4 regions of the uncultured Martelella sp. genome follow, and region 3 is predicted to be linked to each of the others. Evidence: riboswitches for the same ligand, from Rfam matches in the RefSeq annotation. Region 3 holds a riboswitch; each other region holds the start of a gene.
The links. Region 3 has a riboswitch for thiamine pyrophosphate ahead of thiM (hydroxyethylthiazole kinase). Riboswitches for the same ligand answer to the same signal wherever they lie in the genome.
Positions count from the first base shown of each region.

Region 1: linked by a shared signal. The riboswitch ahead of ACHZCU_RS05435 (ABC transporter permease) and the one ahead of thiM (hydroxyethylthiazole kinase) in region 3 are both predicted to bind thiamine pyrophosphate.
Region 2: linked by a shared signal. The riboswitch ahead of thiE (thiamine phosphate synthase) and the one ahead of thiM (hydroxyethylthiazole kinase) in region 3 are both predicted to bind thiamine pyrophosphate.
Region 4: linked by a shared signal. The riboswitch ahead of thiB (thiamine ABC transporter substrate binding subunit) and the one ahead of thiM (hydroxyethylthiazole kinase) in region 3 are both predicted to bind thiamine pyrophosphate.

Region 1 is NZ_CAXXFM010000001.1:1,130,231-1,134,052, reverse strand. Features, by position in the region: gene ACHZCU_RS05440 (sugar porter family MFS transporter) at 152-1,483, opposite strand; TPP riboswitch at 1,989-2,096, shown strand; gene ACHZCU_RS05435 (ABC transporter permease) at 2,163-2,918, shown strand; gene ACHZCU_RS05430 (ABC transporter substrate-binding protein) at 2,950-3,822, shown strand, end outside.
Region 2 is NZ_CAXXFM010000001.1:2,152,350-2,156,171, forward strand. Features, by position in the region: gene ACHZCU_RS10125 (TRAP transporter substrate-binding protein) at 1-61, opposite strand, end outside; gene ACHZCU_RS10130 (TRAP transporter large permease subunit) at 73-1,872, opposite strand; gene thiE (thiamine phosphate synthase) at 1,869-2,531, opposite strand; TPP riboswitch at 2,645-2,747, opposite strand; gene ACHZCU_RS10140 (HAD family phosphatase) at 2,786-3,463, opposite strand; gene ACHZCU_RS10145 (sugar-binding transcriptional regulator) at 3,460-3,822, opposite strand, start outside.
Region 3 is NZ_CAXXFM010000001.1:3,337,535-3,341,356, reverse strand. Features, by position in the region: gene ACHZCU_RS15525 (CoA-acylating methylmalonate-semialdehyde dehydrogenase) at 1-959, shown strand, start outside; gene ACHZCU_RS15520 (enoyl-CoA hydratase-related protein) at 1,142-1,954, shown strand; TPP riboswitch at 2,060-2,154, shown strand; gene thiM (hydroxyethylthiazole kinase) at 2,204-2,998, shown strand; gene thiE (thiamine phosphate synthase) at 2,995-3,633, shown strand; gene thiD (bifunctional hydroxymethylpyrimidine kinase/phosphomethylpyrimidine kinase) at 3,630-3,822, shown strand, end outside.
Region 4 is NZ_CAXXFM010000001.1:1,532,800-1,536,621, forward strand. Features, by position in the region: gene ACHZCU_RS07250 (glucan biosynthesis protein G) at 1-163, opposite strand, end outside; gene ACHZCU_RS07255 (peptidylprolyl isomerase) at 566-1,003, opposite strand; TPP riboswitch at 1,265-1,379, shown strand; gene thiB (thiamine ABC transporter substrate binding subunit) at 1,427-2,440, shown strand; gene thiP (thiamine/thiamine pyrophosphate ABC transporter permease) at 2,460-3,822, shown strand, end outside.

The DNA.
Region 1 (3,822 bases), 2.2 Mb from region 3:
CTCCTCCCGCTTAATGCCACCGCCGTTTTGTTCCAATAGGCGTCAATTGTCCATTGGCGGCAATGCAGCCATTAGTCTTAGGCATTTTGGCGGTCTCACGCAAAACGGCCCGCTTGCGGCGGGCCGTTTATCATCGTGCGGTGCGGGCAGATCAGCCTGCGGCAACGGTGCGTTGCTCGATTTCCTCCAGCGTGACGCCCTTGGTCTCCGGCGCTACCGCAATGGCATAGAAAATGCCGATCACGCAGAAACCGGTGAAGATCGCGAAGGTCCCGACAATGCCGATGCCCGCCAGAAGCTCGGGGAAGAGCAGGGCGACGACGAAGTTGAAGAACCAGTTGGCGACAGAGGCCAGCGCCATGCCGCGCGGACGCAGCCTCAAGGGAAACAGCTCCGCCATGTAAAGCCACGGCAGCGGGCCGAGGCTGACGGCAAAGAAGGCGATGAAGGCGAAGATCCCGATCATTGCCAGATAAGGCGTCGCGGCGATGTTGATCATGGTTGCAACCGTCACCAGCGCCATGGCCGCGGATGTTCCGATAAAGCCCATGATCAGCAATTTGCGCCGTCCCATGGATTCAACGAGATACATGGCGACGACCGTCAGCGCGACATTGACAACGCCGATGCCGACGGTCGCCAGAAGATCGGTCGTGGTGCCGGAAAAGCCGGCATTCTTGAAAATTTCCGGGGCGTAATAAATGATCGCATTGATGCCGGAGAGCTGCTGAAGCACGAACACGATCATCGCGAAACTGGTAATCGGCAGAATGCCCTTTTTCAGAAATGTGCTCCAGGATGGCTTTGCTTCCTCGTCCTTCGCGCTTTCCTTGATTTCGGCGATGATCCCGTCAATCTCGGCGTCGGAGGATTCCGGCTGCAGTTTGGCGATGATGTCGCGTGCCTTGTCGGCGTTGGAATTCAGCGTCAGCCAGCGCGGGGTCTCCGGCGAAAGCAGAATGCCGACGAGGGCAATGATCGACGGGAAAACGCCGACGCCGATCATCCAGCGCCAGTCGCCGGAACCACCGAAGGCTGCATCCGACATGTAGGAGACCATGATGCCGATGGTGATCATCAGCTGGAAGGCGGAGACGATGGTGCCGCGAATGCGCGCCGGCGCCACTTCCGCCAGAAACATCGGGGCCGTCATGGCCGATGCGCCGATGCCGACGCCGATCAGAAGGCGCGCCAGCGTCAGGATGTACTGGTTGAAGGCAAGCGCCGAAATCAGCGAGCCGACCAGAAAGATCACGGCGCCGAGGATCAGCATCGGCTTTCGCCCGTAGCGATCGGTGGTGACCATGGCGACGATCGTGCCGCCAACCGCGCCGAGCGGAACGGCGGATGTGATCACCCCTTCCATGAAGGGCGTGATGGTGAAATCCTGTTTGATGAACGGCAATGCGCCGGAGATCACGCCCTGGTCAAAACCGAAGAGCATGCCGAACAGTGCCGCCACGATGACGATGGCGATAAGCATTGGTTTCCTCCGCATTCCAAAGGCGTTGCCGGGTTTCCGGGACGCCGTTCAGCTTTCTTCCTTCACCGAACCCTTATACCAAGAGTCAATGATTAGAACGCATATGACCGGAGCGATTTTGAAAGCCGGCTAGGCGAAAACCGCAGTCGTAGCCATAGCTACGGCGAGGATTTTCAACGACGCGGGCTTTCAAAAGCGCCCGGCCCTGAAAGGGTGCGGCTGGAATGGCCACCGAGGGCGTCAAAATCCTCGCGCGATGCTTGAGCATCGCTCTGCGGTATTTTCCTACTCGGACGACCATTCCAGCGCGCATCATATGAGTCCTAATCATTAACTCTTGGTATTAGTCTGTTTTTGTGAACGGTAGCTGAAAATTTTGCTTTTCGCCAATCTTTAGGGCAACTTTAGGATGTAATACGTGTAATTAACTCAATTCGGTTGATTTCCTGTCGCCGAAGCATTTGTCGGCGCCCCTTGACCGGGCCGGCCGACGTGGTCATAGATATGCCCATCCGAGGGGTGCGATCTTCGTGGAAGATGCTGAGATGGCGTTTGCCGAACCCTTGAACCTGATCCGGGTCATGCCGGCGTAGGAACGGAGTTTGGTGTTGAGCGACACGCCCAGAATATCAGCCTGTTTTGTTACGTCCGCTGCCCGGCTGTACCGGGGAGAGGGGTGTTGAAGCAGAGCCTTTATGCGGTTTTCCGATTTTGTCTGGTGGTTTGCGCCCTGATCCTGCTCTGGCAGGCGGTGGTCATGGTGTTCGAGCTGCCGCGCTATATCCTGCCCGCCCCGCTTTCCGTCGCGGTCAGGCTGTGGAGCGGACACGCCTATCTGTTTGCCGAAGCGCTGGTCACGCTGCGTGAGATCATCGCAGGCTTTGCCGCCGGTGCGTTGTTCGGCGCCGGTGCGGCCTTTCTGCTTGCGGGCTTTCCCCGTTTCGGCCGGCTGGTCTGGCCTGCGCTGGTGGTGCTGCAATCCTTCCCCGTGTTCGTCATCGCGCCCATGCTGGTGCTCTGGTTCGGCTTCGGCATCGCGTCCAAGGTGGTGATGACGACGATCATCGTGTTCTTTCCGGTCGCCTCCAATTTTGCCGACGGCCTTGCCCGTACCGACAGCGCCATCGTCAAGGCCGCGCATCTCGATGGCGCCGGCCACTGGCAACTTCTCGTCCTCATCAGGCTTCCGCTGGCCATGCCGCAGCTATTCTCCGGCCTGCGCATTGCCGCACCGCTTGCGCCGCTGGGCGCGGTCGTCGGCGAATGGGTTGGCGCTGCCGGCGGTCTCGGCTTCGTCATGGTGCAGGCCAATGCCCGCATGCAGGGCGAGACTGTGTTTGCGGCCATGCTGATCCTGGCGCTGGAAGCCGTTCTGTTTCGAAAGGCGGTGGATCTCGCCGCTCCCTTTTTCACCCGCTGGTCGCCACAGCCATGAGCGGCCGGTCTGTCCTGACAAGGAGGAATGAATGCTCAAGAAACTGACCCTGATTGCCGCGCTGACATTGTTGCCCGGCATGGCCGCTGCCAATGACAAGCTCGATGTCATTCTCGAATGGTATGTGAACCCGGACCACGCGCCGCTGGTGGTCGCCCAGCAGCAGGGCTATTTCGAAGACGAAGAACTGGATGTGACGCTGGTGCCGCCGGCCGATCCGTCCATGGTGCCACGCATGGTTGCCGCCGGGCGCGCCGATATCGGCGTTCACTACCAGCCGAACCTCTATCTCGACCACGCCGCAGGCATCGACATCAAGCGTTTCGGCACGCTGGTGTCCACGCCGCTCAACACGCTGACGGTGATGGCGGATGGTCCGGTGCAGTCGCTTTCCGATCTGAAGGGCAGGAAAATCGGCTTTTCCGTCGCCGGGATCGAGGAGACGGTCGTCTCCGCCATGCTTGAAAGTACCGGCCTGTCGCGGGATGACATCACCCTGGTCAATGTCAATTTCGCGCTCACCCAGTCGCTTCTTTCCGGCCAGGTCGATGCCACGATCGGCGCGTTCCGCAATTTCGAGCTGACCCAGATGGCCATCGAAGGCGAGGAGGGACGAGCCTTTTTCCCGGAAGAAGACGGCGTTCCGGTCTATGACGAGCTGATCTATGTGACCCGCAGCGAACTGCTCGAAGATGACCGCCTGCCGCGTTTTCTCGATGCTGTTGAACGCGCGACAATCTTCATCACCAATCACCCGGACGAGGCCTGGGGCCTGTTCGCCGAGGCCTATCCTGATCTTGATGACGAACTGAACCGTGCAGCCTTTGCCGATACCGTCGCTCGCTTTGCCAAGAGCCCGGCGGCCTTCGATGCCGGTCGCTACCAGCGCTTCGGCGCGTTCATG
Region 2 (3,822 bases), 1.2 Mb from region 3:
GGGCCGAAAGCGCGGTCAGCGTAGCGGCTTTCAGGAAATGGCGACGGGTGAGGGGCTGCATGACGTTTCCTCTCAGATCAACAGGGTGCAGATGCACAGAATGGCGATTGCCGCAAGAAGCGCGGCGAGATAGGGCAGCACCGCGCGAAAAAGCTCGGCCGAGGGAACCTCCGTCACACCGGCCACCACCAGAACCAGCATGCCGACCGGCGGCGTCAGGCCGCCGATCATCAGCGTGGTGACGATGATCACGCCGAAGGCGATCGGGTCGATGCCGGAACCGGTGGCAAGCGGCAGCAGAAGGGGGCCTAAAAGCAGGATCGCCGCGCCGATATCGAGAACCAGCCCGGCGCCAAGCAGAACGATGACGGAAAAGGCCAGGACCGCGGCGGGAGAACCGCCGAAAGCGGCAACGGTTGAGGCGATCATGCCGGATACGCGGTCAACGGCCAGCTGAAAGGCAAACGGTCCGGCCGAACCGATGAGAAGGCCGATGGCCGCCGCTTCGGTCGCGGTCTGCCGGAAAACCGAAAAAAGCGCTGTCCGGCGCGTTTTCGAAAAAGCCGCAAGTGCAAGCGCATAGATGGCCGCAAGGGCTGCCGCCTCGGTGGTGGTGACGATGCCGATGCGGATGCCGGCAACCACGATGACGCCGAGCCCGAAGGCGGGGACCGCTGCCAGCAGGGATCGCCGGCGTTCGCCCCTGGCCGCCGGTCTGCTGCCGGGCAGATTGCGGGTCGTGAGGTAAATGGCGATGGAGAGAGCCGCCGCCATCACCAGCCCCGCAAACAGCCCGCCGAGAAGCAGCGCGCCCACGGAAAGGTCGGTCGCGGCCGCCAGGATCAGGAAGGCGATTGACGGCGGGATGATGTTGTCGAGCACCGACGAGGCGGCAATGATCGCGCCGGAGCGGGCCGGCGGATAGCCATGGCGCACCAGTTCCGGGTGAAAGGTGGTGGCGGAAAACACGGCATTGGCGACCGACGAGCCGGAGGCCCCGGAAAACAGCGTGCCGGTGGCCAGCACCGTCTGCGCCAGCCCCCCGCGCCGGTGGCCGACCAGTGAGGCGGCGAAGGCCACAAGGTGCGTTGCCGCGCCCGAGGCGGAAAGGGCTGCCCCCGTCAGCAAAAAGAACGGAATGGCGAGCAACAGAAAGTGGGACATGCCGGAAACGGTCGTGGTGACGATGGTTTCCGTTCCAAGATTGCCGCCGAAGGGAATGGCGATCATCGCCGCCGCGATGAAGGCGTGGGCAAGCGGTGCGGCGGCGACAAGGCCGACCGCCGCCGCTATCGCGATCGCAATGCTCGCAGGCAGGGCGGTTGTGACGGTGACGTGCAGGCAGGCGTAATAGACTGCGGATGCGAGGGTCGCGGATGCGGCAAGCGGCAGAGCCTGCCGTTCGCCGATGCGACGAAGAACCAGAATGATCGCGAGAAGACCGCCGCCTGCGCCGGTCACCGCAAAACGCACCCATTCGGGAAGGCCGAGTGCCGGCGATGTGCCGCCGATGAGGTTCACGACGCGCGTGCTGCCGAAAATCAGCACAAGAGCCGCCAGCAGGCTGAACGCATCGGCAATGATGCCGGCCAGTTTTTTGGCAGCCGGGCCGAAAGGCAGATCAAGCCGCATGGAAAGCGGGCCGGACAGCACAAGCGGTGCGGCAAGGGCAATCAGCGCCACATTCAGCCAGATGCCGAGATCTTCCGTTCCGATAACGCCGGTGTGAAACAGATAGCGCAGAACCACGCTGGTCAGCACCACGGCGAGCATCACCGCCAGCACGGTGGCGGCGACCATCGCGAGTGCCGTTTCCAGCCGCGTGGCAAGCTGTGCTGCCCGGGCGTGCAGCGTGCCGGGCTTTTCCGTCATTGTGCCGGGGGTGCGATGGCCGTGTCTACGCTGCGGCGGAGTTCACGGGTTGCGGCTGAAACGTCGGGTGCGTGGAAAATCGCGGAAATCACCGCAATGCCGTCGGCGCCTTCGGCCATCAGCCGTGGCACGTCTTCAAGCTTGATACCGGCAATCGCGCCAACCGGCAGGTCGGGCCGCGCCCGTTTGAGGCCGCGGCGCAGCGCACGAAAGCCGTTGAGGCCCACCGGAGGATCCATATTGATCTTGGAAAGCGTCTGGAAAACACCGCCGATACAGGCGTAATCGACCGGTGCGGCCGCCGCCCTGGCGCCATCGGAGGCGTTCTTGACCGTGAGCCCGATAATGGCGTCCGGGCCAAGCAGCTTCCGGGCGATCTCCGCCGGCATGTCGTCGCTGCCCAGATGCACCCCGTCGGCCTCGGCCGCAAGGGCCACGTCGATCCGGTCATTGACGACGAAGGGCACGCCGGTGGGCACAAGCGCCGCGCGGATTTGAACGGCGCGTTCGACCATCTGACGGGTTTTGGCGAATTTGTCGCGATACTGGATCAGCGTTGCGCCGTTTTCGGCGGCAAGCCGCGCCAACTCCGCCAGCGGCGCGGCCTCAACCAGACCGGCATCGACAATGGCGTTCAGGCGATAGTCGACCGTTCTCATGGCCGTGCCCCGGCAAGAGTTCCCGGCGGGCAGATGTTACGAATGTCCAACGGCATAGAAAGCGCTCCACGATCATACGAAGACCGGGCAGCGGCGCGGGCGCGAAAACAGGGAAGGCAACCATTTTCCGTTCCTACGCCGGTATGACCCGGATCAGGTTCAAGGGTCCGGCGCATTGCCATCTCAGCATCGGATGATGCTCCCCTCGGAATTTCCGTGATTCTGTCGGGCTTTGCGCCCCCTGTCAACAGGCTTCAGGCAGCGCCGAACGCGGCTTGCCGGAAACCGGACAGGTCTGTGAGCACGGTGTCGGCGCCTGCGCTCTGAAGCCGTTCGGCATGAAGCGGCCTTATGCCTTCAAGGTGGCCGCCGCCGACAAAGCCGACACAGCGCATCCCGGCGCGGCCGGCGGCAATGACGCCGGCAATCGAGTCTTCAAGCACGACACAGTCGCCGGCCTGCGCGTCGCTCTGTTCGGCGGCGTACAGAAAAACGTCGGGCGCGGGCTTGCCGTGTTCGACCGATTCCGCACTGAAAGCGCGGCCGCGGAAACGGTCGGCAAAGCCGATACACTCAAGCGCCACACCCAGCCGTTTGTAGGAGCCGCCGGACGCGATGCAGTAGCCGATGCCGGCTGCATCCAGACTGTCGAGCATGTCCGCGGCACCCGTCATCGGCTGCAGTTCGCGGGCGTAGCGGTCAAACAGCCGCGCATACCAGTCCTTCTGAAACGCGGGCTCAACCGGCTTGCCGGTGCTGTTTTCGACAAAGGCGGTGATCTGTTTGATCGAGGCGCCGAGAAACTTCTCGACCAGCGTATCCCAGTCGACCGTTATTCCGTATTCTTCAAGTGAGGTCTGGAGTTCGGCGAGCGCGATGATTTCGCTGTTGGCGAGCACACCGTCGAAATCGAAAATAACTGTTTTCTTCATGAGGTCCTGGCCAGAATGCGTTCGGCGGTGATGTCGTCGGTCACAAGCGTGGTAACGAGCCCGCGGCGGATGGCGGCGATGATGACGTCGACCTTGTGTGTGCCGGCTGCGGCAAGCACCCGCTCGGGAACCTTCTCAAGCGCATCAAGCCGGATGCCGACGGCACAGTCATTGATGAAGTGGTCGACCTCCCGGCCGTTGTGATCGATAAAATGGCCGACGATATCGCCGACCGCGCCTTTTTCGGAAAGGGTCGCCGGTGTGACACTGGACGGCAGTCCGGTGTTCATCAAAACGGACCTGTCGGACAGGTCGCCGGCAACCAGAACGGCGAGATCGAGGGTTTTCAGCTTTTCCAG
Region 3 (3,822 bases):
CCGCAGCACTGCTGATTGCCGAATGGCTGAAGGAAGCAGGCCTGCCCGACGGCGTCTTCAACGTCGTCCAGGGCGACAAGGAAGCCGTCGACGCCATCCTGACTGACCCCGATATCGAAGCCGTCAGCTTCGTCGGCTCGACCCCGATCGCGCGCTATATCTACACCACGGCAACGGCGGCCGGCAAACGCTGCCAGGCGCTGGGTGGGGCCAAGAACCACATGATCGTGATGCCCGATGCCGACATGGATCAGGCTGCCGACGCGCTGATGGGCGCAGCCTACGGCTCTGCCGGCGAGCGCTGCATGGCAATCTCCGTTGCCGTTCCGGTGGGTGACGAGACCGCCGAACGGCTGATCGAAAAGCTCAAACCCCGCATTTCGGCCCTCAAGGTCGGCCCCGGCACCGATTCGGAGGCCGATATGGGGCCAGTGGTCACCGCAGCGGCCCGCGACAAGGTTCTCGGCTATATCGATTCGGGCGTCGAAGAAGGTGCCGATCTTGTTGTCGATGGCCGCAGCCTGAAACTGCAGGGCTATGAAAACGGCTATTTCGTCGGCGCGACACTGTTCGACCGGGTCACCACCGATATGAAAATCTACAAGGAAGAGATTTTCGGTCCGGTTCTCTCCGTTGCCCGTGCTTCAAGCTATGACGAAGCGGCGCAGTGGATCAACGACCACGAATTCGGCAATGGCACGGCAATCTTCACCCGCGATGGCGATGCCGCGCGCGAATTCGCCCACAAGATCAGGGTCGGCATGGTCGGCATCAATGTGCCGATCCCGGTCCCGATGGCATTTCATTCCTTCGGCGGCTGGAAGGCGTCGCTGTTCGGCGATCACCACATGCACGGGCCGGAAGGCGTGCGCTTCTACACCCGGATGAAGACCATCACCAGCCGCTGGCCCAAGGGCATCCGCTCGGGCGCGGAATTCTCCATGCCGACGATGAAATAAGCCTCGACGCAGGACCGTCATGATGTCCCCCACCCCGGCAGGGCGACCTGCCGGGGTTTTTCGTTGCGGCGGTCTGGTTGTCTTCGACGTCCGCAAACAGGCGTCATCCAAACGCGTAATTTCGACAAAATCATCCTTTAGTTGCATTTACCCCCTTTCGTCACGACTAAGGAGAACGACGGATGGACAAGATCGATTTTCGCTTCGAAGACAAGGTTGCCACGATTACAATCGATAACCCGTGTACCCGCAACGCCTTCGATGCGGAGATGTCGAAGGCCGTGATCTCCTGCCTCGAACAGGCCGAGAAACTGGGCGTGCGGGTCGTGGTGATCAAGGCTCAGACCTCGCACGGCATCTTCTCCGCAGGCCATGACCTGAATGAATACAGACCTGACGATGACCTTGCGGATGATCCGATATTTGCCATGTTCGAGGCGATTTACGCCTCCCCGCTTCCGGTGATCGCCCAGGTCGAAGGCACGGTCTATGCCGGTGCGCTCTGGCTGCTGCTGGCCGCCGATCTTGTCTATGCGCTCAAGACCGCAAGTGTCGTCATGACCGCAAACAGGCTGGGCATCCCCTTCAATCCGAAAGATTACAGCCGGTTTCTGTCGGTTGCCGGCCTTCATTCCATCAAGGAACTGTTTCTGACGGCCGCTCCGATGAATGCAGAGGATGCTCGCTGTGCCGGTATCTTCAACGATATTTTCGAAACACCGGTGGCCCTCGACCGGCGTATCGGCGCGGTGGCGAACCGCATTGCCCGCTGCACCCCCCAAGGCATTGCCAACACCAAGCTGCAACTCAACCAGCTGGCCAGCGCCGTACCGCTGAGCGATGAACAGACAGCCGGCATCGCCTGCAAGCGCGCGGAACTGCTGAAAGATCCCGCACTTCTCATCCGCACGCAAACACTGATGACCCATCTTCACGGGGCTTCGGGCAAAAAACGCGGCCCACTCCCCCATCCCACACAGATACGCGACAGATGACTGTATCCGCAGGGATTTTGCGGTGAACCAAAGGCGACAATAAAAATTCCCCTCGACCTGCAACGCCCCTTATCGGGGCGCTTTTTTCTGATATAACAACGCCATCAAGAGCGACGGGGGCGTCCGCTGCAGCGGGCTGAGAAGCACCCTTGGAACCTGATCCGGATCATACCGGCGGAGGGAGTCACTCGGGCCTTCCGTTGTTCTGGTCCGTCCGGCTTTTCCGCCACAACTGAAAGGGAAACCGGAATGACAGACACCGCGACCATTCTCACCGAAATGCGCGAAAAGGCGCCGTTGGTGCAGTGCATCACCAATTACGTGGCGATGAATGTCGCCGCCAATGTGCTGCTTTCGGCCGGCGCCTCCCCGGCCATGGTGCATTGCGAGGAAGAAGCCGGCGAATTCGCCGGACTGGCCTCCGCTCTCACCGTCAATATCGGCACCCTGTCACCGCTGTGGATCGGCGGCATGAAGGCCGCTATCGACGGCGCTACGGCCAAGGGCACACCCTGGGTTTTTGATCCTGTTGCCCATTTTGCAACGGATTTTCGCAGAAAGGCCGCCCGCGAACTGCTTGAGCGCGGACCGACGATCCTGCGCGGCAACGCGTCTGAAATCCTCGCCTTTTCCGGCGCGACAGGCGGCGGCAAGGGCGTGGATGCCGGTGACAGCGTGGAAGCGGCCGAGGAAACCGCCCGCCGGCTGGCGTCCGAGCGCACCATGGTGGTGGCCGTCACTGGTGAAAACGACTTTGTCACCGATGGCACCCGCAGCGCACGCATTCACGGCGGCTCCCCGATCATGCCGAAGGTGACGGCGCTCGGCTGCGCGCTGACCTGCCTTGTCGGCGCCTTTGCAGGCGCCCGGCCGGACGATCCGTTTTCTGCAACCGTGGCCGCCCTTTCCTTCTATGCCGTCGCCGGCAGCCATGCGCATGACATCGCTGAGGGCCCCGGCACATTCGCTGTCCATTTTCTCGATCAGCTCGCATCGCTGACGCCGGCGGAACTTGAAGCCGAGGCAAGGATTACACTTTCATGAGACCGGTTTTCGACCTTTCGCTTTATCTCGTGCTTGATCCCGTGCTTTGCAGCACCCTCGGCATGACAGAAACGACCCGGCAGGCCGTGCGCGGAGGCGCCACCATGGTCCAGCTTCGGATGAAGGACGCCACCACATCCGAACGGATTGCAGCCGGACGCAAGCTGCAGCAGGTTCTGGCCGGCACGGATGCCCGCCTGATCGTCAATGACGATGTCGAAGCAGCAATCGCGCTTGGCGCAGACGGTGTCCATGTCGGCCAGTCGGACGACGACCCGGTGGCCGTGCGCGCGAAAATCGGGCCCGACATGCTGCTCGGTCTTTCGATCGACAGCCTTGAGGCCGCACGGTGTTTCAACCCGGCCCCGCTGGATTATATCGGCGCAGGCCCGGTTTTCGCGACCGGTACAAAACCCGGCCATGCCGCTCCGCTCGGATTTGACGGGCTTGCCGAAGTGGCAGGGCGGTCCGGCCTGCCGGTCGTGGCCATCGGCGGGTTGAAAGCCGAGCACATACCGGCCACATTTCAGGCCGGTGCAGATGGCATCGCCGTCGTCTCGGCGATCTGCGGACAACCCGATCCCCATCACGCAGCGGTGGCCCTTTCAGCGGCCATCGGGAAGGCAAAGACATGATTGCGAATATACTTTCAATCGCCGGTTCCGACCCGTCAGGCGGCGCCGGCATTCAGGCCGACCTCAAGACCTTTTCCGCACGCGGCACCTATGGCATGGCGGCCATGACGGCGCTGACGGCGCAAAACACCAGGGGCGTCACCGGCGTGCACGAGGTGCCCTCAGCCTTCGTCTCCGAACAGATCACCG
Region 4 (3,822 bases), 1.8 Mb from region 3:
AGGTAAACGCGTCGGGGGCCGGTGCCTGCGCTTCCACTTCCGCATTCTGATCCGGTACCTTGCCGGGTTCCACCGCGGCGCCTTGAGCAAATGCCTTGCTTCCCAAACCGGAGAAAGCCAGCGCTCCCGCGGCCGTTTGCGCCAGAAAAACTCGTCTCTTCATTCAAATTCCCGTCGGTTGAAAAGGGGAGGCCGAAAATGTTGCATTGCACCAAAACCGGCGCCGGAATTGCGTTTTTTGAATGTATTCGCTCTCGGGCAAGATCGCGCGAAAACCGTCTCGGCGGTAAGCGCAGACACTTCGGAAACGGCGCAAGCCCGTTTCGGTTCCACACTGACGCAAAAAACAGACATCGGTATCCATCCGGTCGCAAACAGGGTCTGCCCGGAGAGCCGGGCATCAAAAGGGGCTGGGACGCCATACAGCATTCCAGCCCCTTTTTTAGGGCAGCCATTCAACCAAAGAATGGCAAGATCATGGCAATACGCCTTTTTCGCGCCGCAATATCTACAAACTCACTGTCGAGCTGTCGGAATGGCTGCGCCAACAAAATATGCTTTCTTTTCAAGCCGCGTTGACGATTTCAACGAGCTCGACGGCGAAATTCAGATCCTGCCCGGCAAGCGGATGGTTGGCATCCACGGTTACCTGCTCTTCCTCGACCTTGGTCACGACCAGCGGCACGGTTTCACCGGTGGGCGTGCGCGCCTGAAGCTGCATGCCCGGTTCCACTTCAACCTCGGCCGGCATGGCCGACTTCGGCACGACCTGAACCTTCTGCGGATCATGCGGCCCATAGGCCTCTTCCGACGGCACCTGCACCTGGCGGCTGTCGCCGACATTCATACCGGCGATCTCGCGATCGAGCCCCGGGATGATCTGGCCGGCACCGACGGTAAACTCAAGCGGCTGACGGCCTTCGGAAGAATCGAAGGTCGAACCGTCATTGAGGGTTCCTGTATAGTGAATACGAACGGTGTCCCCGCTCTTGGCTTCTGTCATTGGTGTGCTCCTTCCTTTGAACACTGAGCGCATCGGCACAGCACCGGCTCAAACCGGCCTCAGGCCCAGGCGCCGTTTCTTTTTCCTGAGGCTCCGGCCTTCGACCGGAAAGCGCCCCAGAGGATGAGCCGACACACTTTCCTGCATGACGACTGGCGGGTACATCCGAAATACCGGATGCGCCTCTTACCTAGTCACTTTCACGTGTATTTTCAAATCCGTCCGGCCTTGAATTCCACGGAAGCCCGCGATAGGTGTTGAAAAGCTCTAACGGGGTGCGGAACGCGGCTTCGACGTCGTCCGCTGAGAGGTGAAGAACCAACCCGAGGAACCTGATCCGGTTAACACCGGCGGAGGGATTAGACGCGTGAACGATCCGACGCCCTTTTCCCATGTTGATTGAGACACCACGAAGGAGGCGTCATGCCCGGCCATCATCTTTCGATTTCGATTGCAGCGCTGGCGCTGCTGGCTGCAGGCGGCGCGCTGGCTGAAGACGGCAAGGTGCTGACCGTCTATACCTATGAAAGCTTCAACACCGAATGGGGCCCGGGCCCGCTGGTCAAGCAGGCTTTCGAGGCCGAATGCGGCTGCACCGTCAAATTCGTCGGCGCGGAAGATGGCGTTGCCCTGCTCAACCGGCTGAAGCTCGAGGGCCGTTCAAGCCCCGCAGACATCGTGCTCGGCCTCGACAATAATCTGATCCACGAGGCAAAGGAGACGGGGCTTTTTGCCGCCTCCGGCGTTTCCACCGACAATCTCGACATCCCCGGCGGGTTTGAAGACGACATTTTCGTCCCTTTCGACTACGGCTATTTCGACATCGTCTACGACAGCGAGAGCATCGCATCTCCGCCGACCACGCTTGACGAACTGGTCAACGGACCGGCTGACGAAAAGATCGTGATCGAGGACCCGCGCACATCGACGCCGGGCCTTGGCATGCTGCTGTGGATGAAATCCGTCTATGGCGACGAGGCGGCGGCAAAGTGGGAAGCGCTTTCGGACCGCATTCTGACGGTCGCGCCCGGATGGTCGGAAGCCTACGGCCTGTTCACCAGCGGCGAGGCGCCGATGGTGCTTTCCTACACCACCTCGCCGGCCTATCACCAGATTGCCGAGGAAACCGACCGCTACAAGGCCGCAGACTTCGAGGACGGGCTCTATATCCAGATCGAGGTGGCTGGCATGACGACGATGGCGGACGATCCGGCGCTGGCCAGATCCTTCCTCGCATTCATGCTTACGCCCGGCTTTCAGGATGCAATCCCGACCCACAACTGGATGATGCCGGCTGCCGCAACCTCCGAGCCGCTACCGGATGCCTTCCAGAATGCCGTCACGCCGGACAGGACGCTGCAATTCGCCCCGGATGTCGTGGCTGAAAACCGGCAGGCCTGGATCGACGAATGGCTGAACGCGATGAGCGCGCGGTGAGCGCTGCGGGACGACGGTTTTGTATCTGACCACGGCAGAGTTTCGCCGGAGCCTTTCCGCCGGCATCATGTCCCTTGCGGGCGTTATCGGCTTCATTGCCGTGGCGGTGGCCGCCCTTTCCGGCTTCGGGCGGATTGGCGATGCGGTCTCGGTCATGAACGAGCCCTATGTCTGGCGCATTCTGCGTTTCACGCTCTATCAGGCCTTCCTGTCCACCGTGCTGTCCGTGGCGCTTGCCATTCCCGTTGCCCGTGCGATGGCGCGGCGGCCGCATTTTTTCGGCCGGATATGGATTGTCCGGCTGATGGCCGTGCCGCTGGGACTGCCGGTGCTGATCGGTGCGCTCGGCATTATCGGCATATGGGGACGGCAGGGCCTTTTCAACGATGCGCTGGCTTTTGCGGACTTTGGCCGCCCGCTGCAGATCTACGGCCTGCAGGGCATCCTGATTGCCCATGTCTATTTCAACCTGCCGCTGGCCGCCCGCCTGTTTCTGGCAGGCATCGAGCGCGTGCCGCAGGAATATTTCAAGACCGCCGCAATGCTGTCGATGCCGCAACGCAGCATCTTTCGCTTCATCGAATGGCCGGTGATCGCGCCGCTGATCCCGGGCGTTGCCGGACTGGTCTTCATGCTGTGCGCCACCTCTTTCACGCTGGTGCTGATATTGGGCGGCGGGCCGGCGGCGACCACGATCGAGGTCGCGATCTATCAGGCGCTTCGCTTCGATTTCAATCCCGCACGCGCCGTCGCCCTTTCCGGCATGCAGATTGCCGTAACGGCACTGGTGCTTGCCGCCCTTGCCCTTTTTCCGAAGGCGAAAGACCCGGGCGCCAGCGCCAGCAGCGATGTCAGCCGGCGCCCCGACGGCGACCACCGCCTTTCGCGCGGCATCGATGCCGGGTTGATTGCAGTGTTTCTGGTCTGGCTCGCCCTGCCGCTGGCGATGATCGTGGTGAAGGGCGCGGGCGCAGACCTGCCCGGGCTCTTGCGCGAACCCGCCTTCCTCAGGGCCACGGCCACCAGTCTCGCCATTGCGTTTTCGGCGGCTCTGGTTTCGCTCGCCCTGGCGCTTTCCTTCATCGCCGCCACCGGCGCAATCGAAACGCTGCGCGCGCCCGGCGCGCTTGAACGCGGCCTTGCCGGATCGATGTCGGCCATGGGGTCGCTGGTACTGCTGGTGCCGCCGATCGTGCTTGGCACCGGCTGGTTCCTGCTGCTGCGCCCGTTCGGGCTGACCGATGCCGCCGCGCCGGCAATCGTCGCCAGCATCAATGCGCTGATGGCCCTGCCCTTCGTGCTGCGCGTGCTCCGGCCGGCTGTTGCCGTCCACCGCGCCCGCACCGCCCGGCTCTCGGCCAGCCTCGGCCTTGACGGCTTTG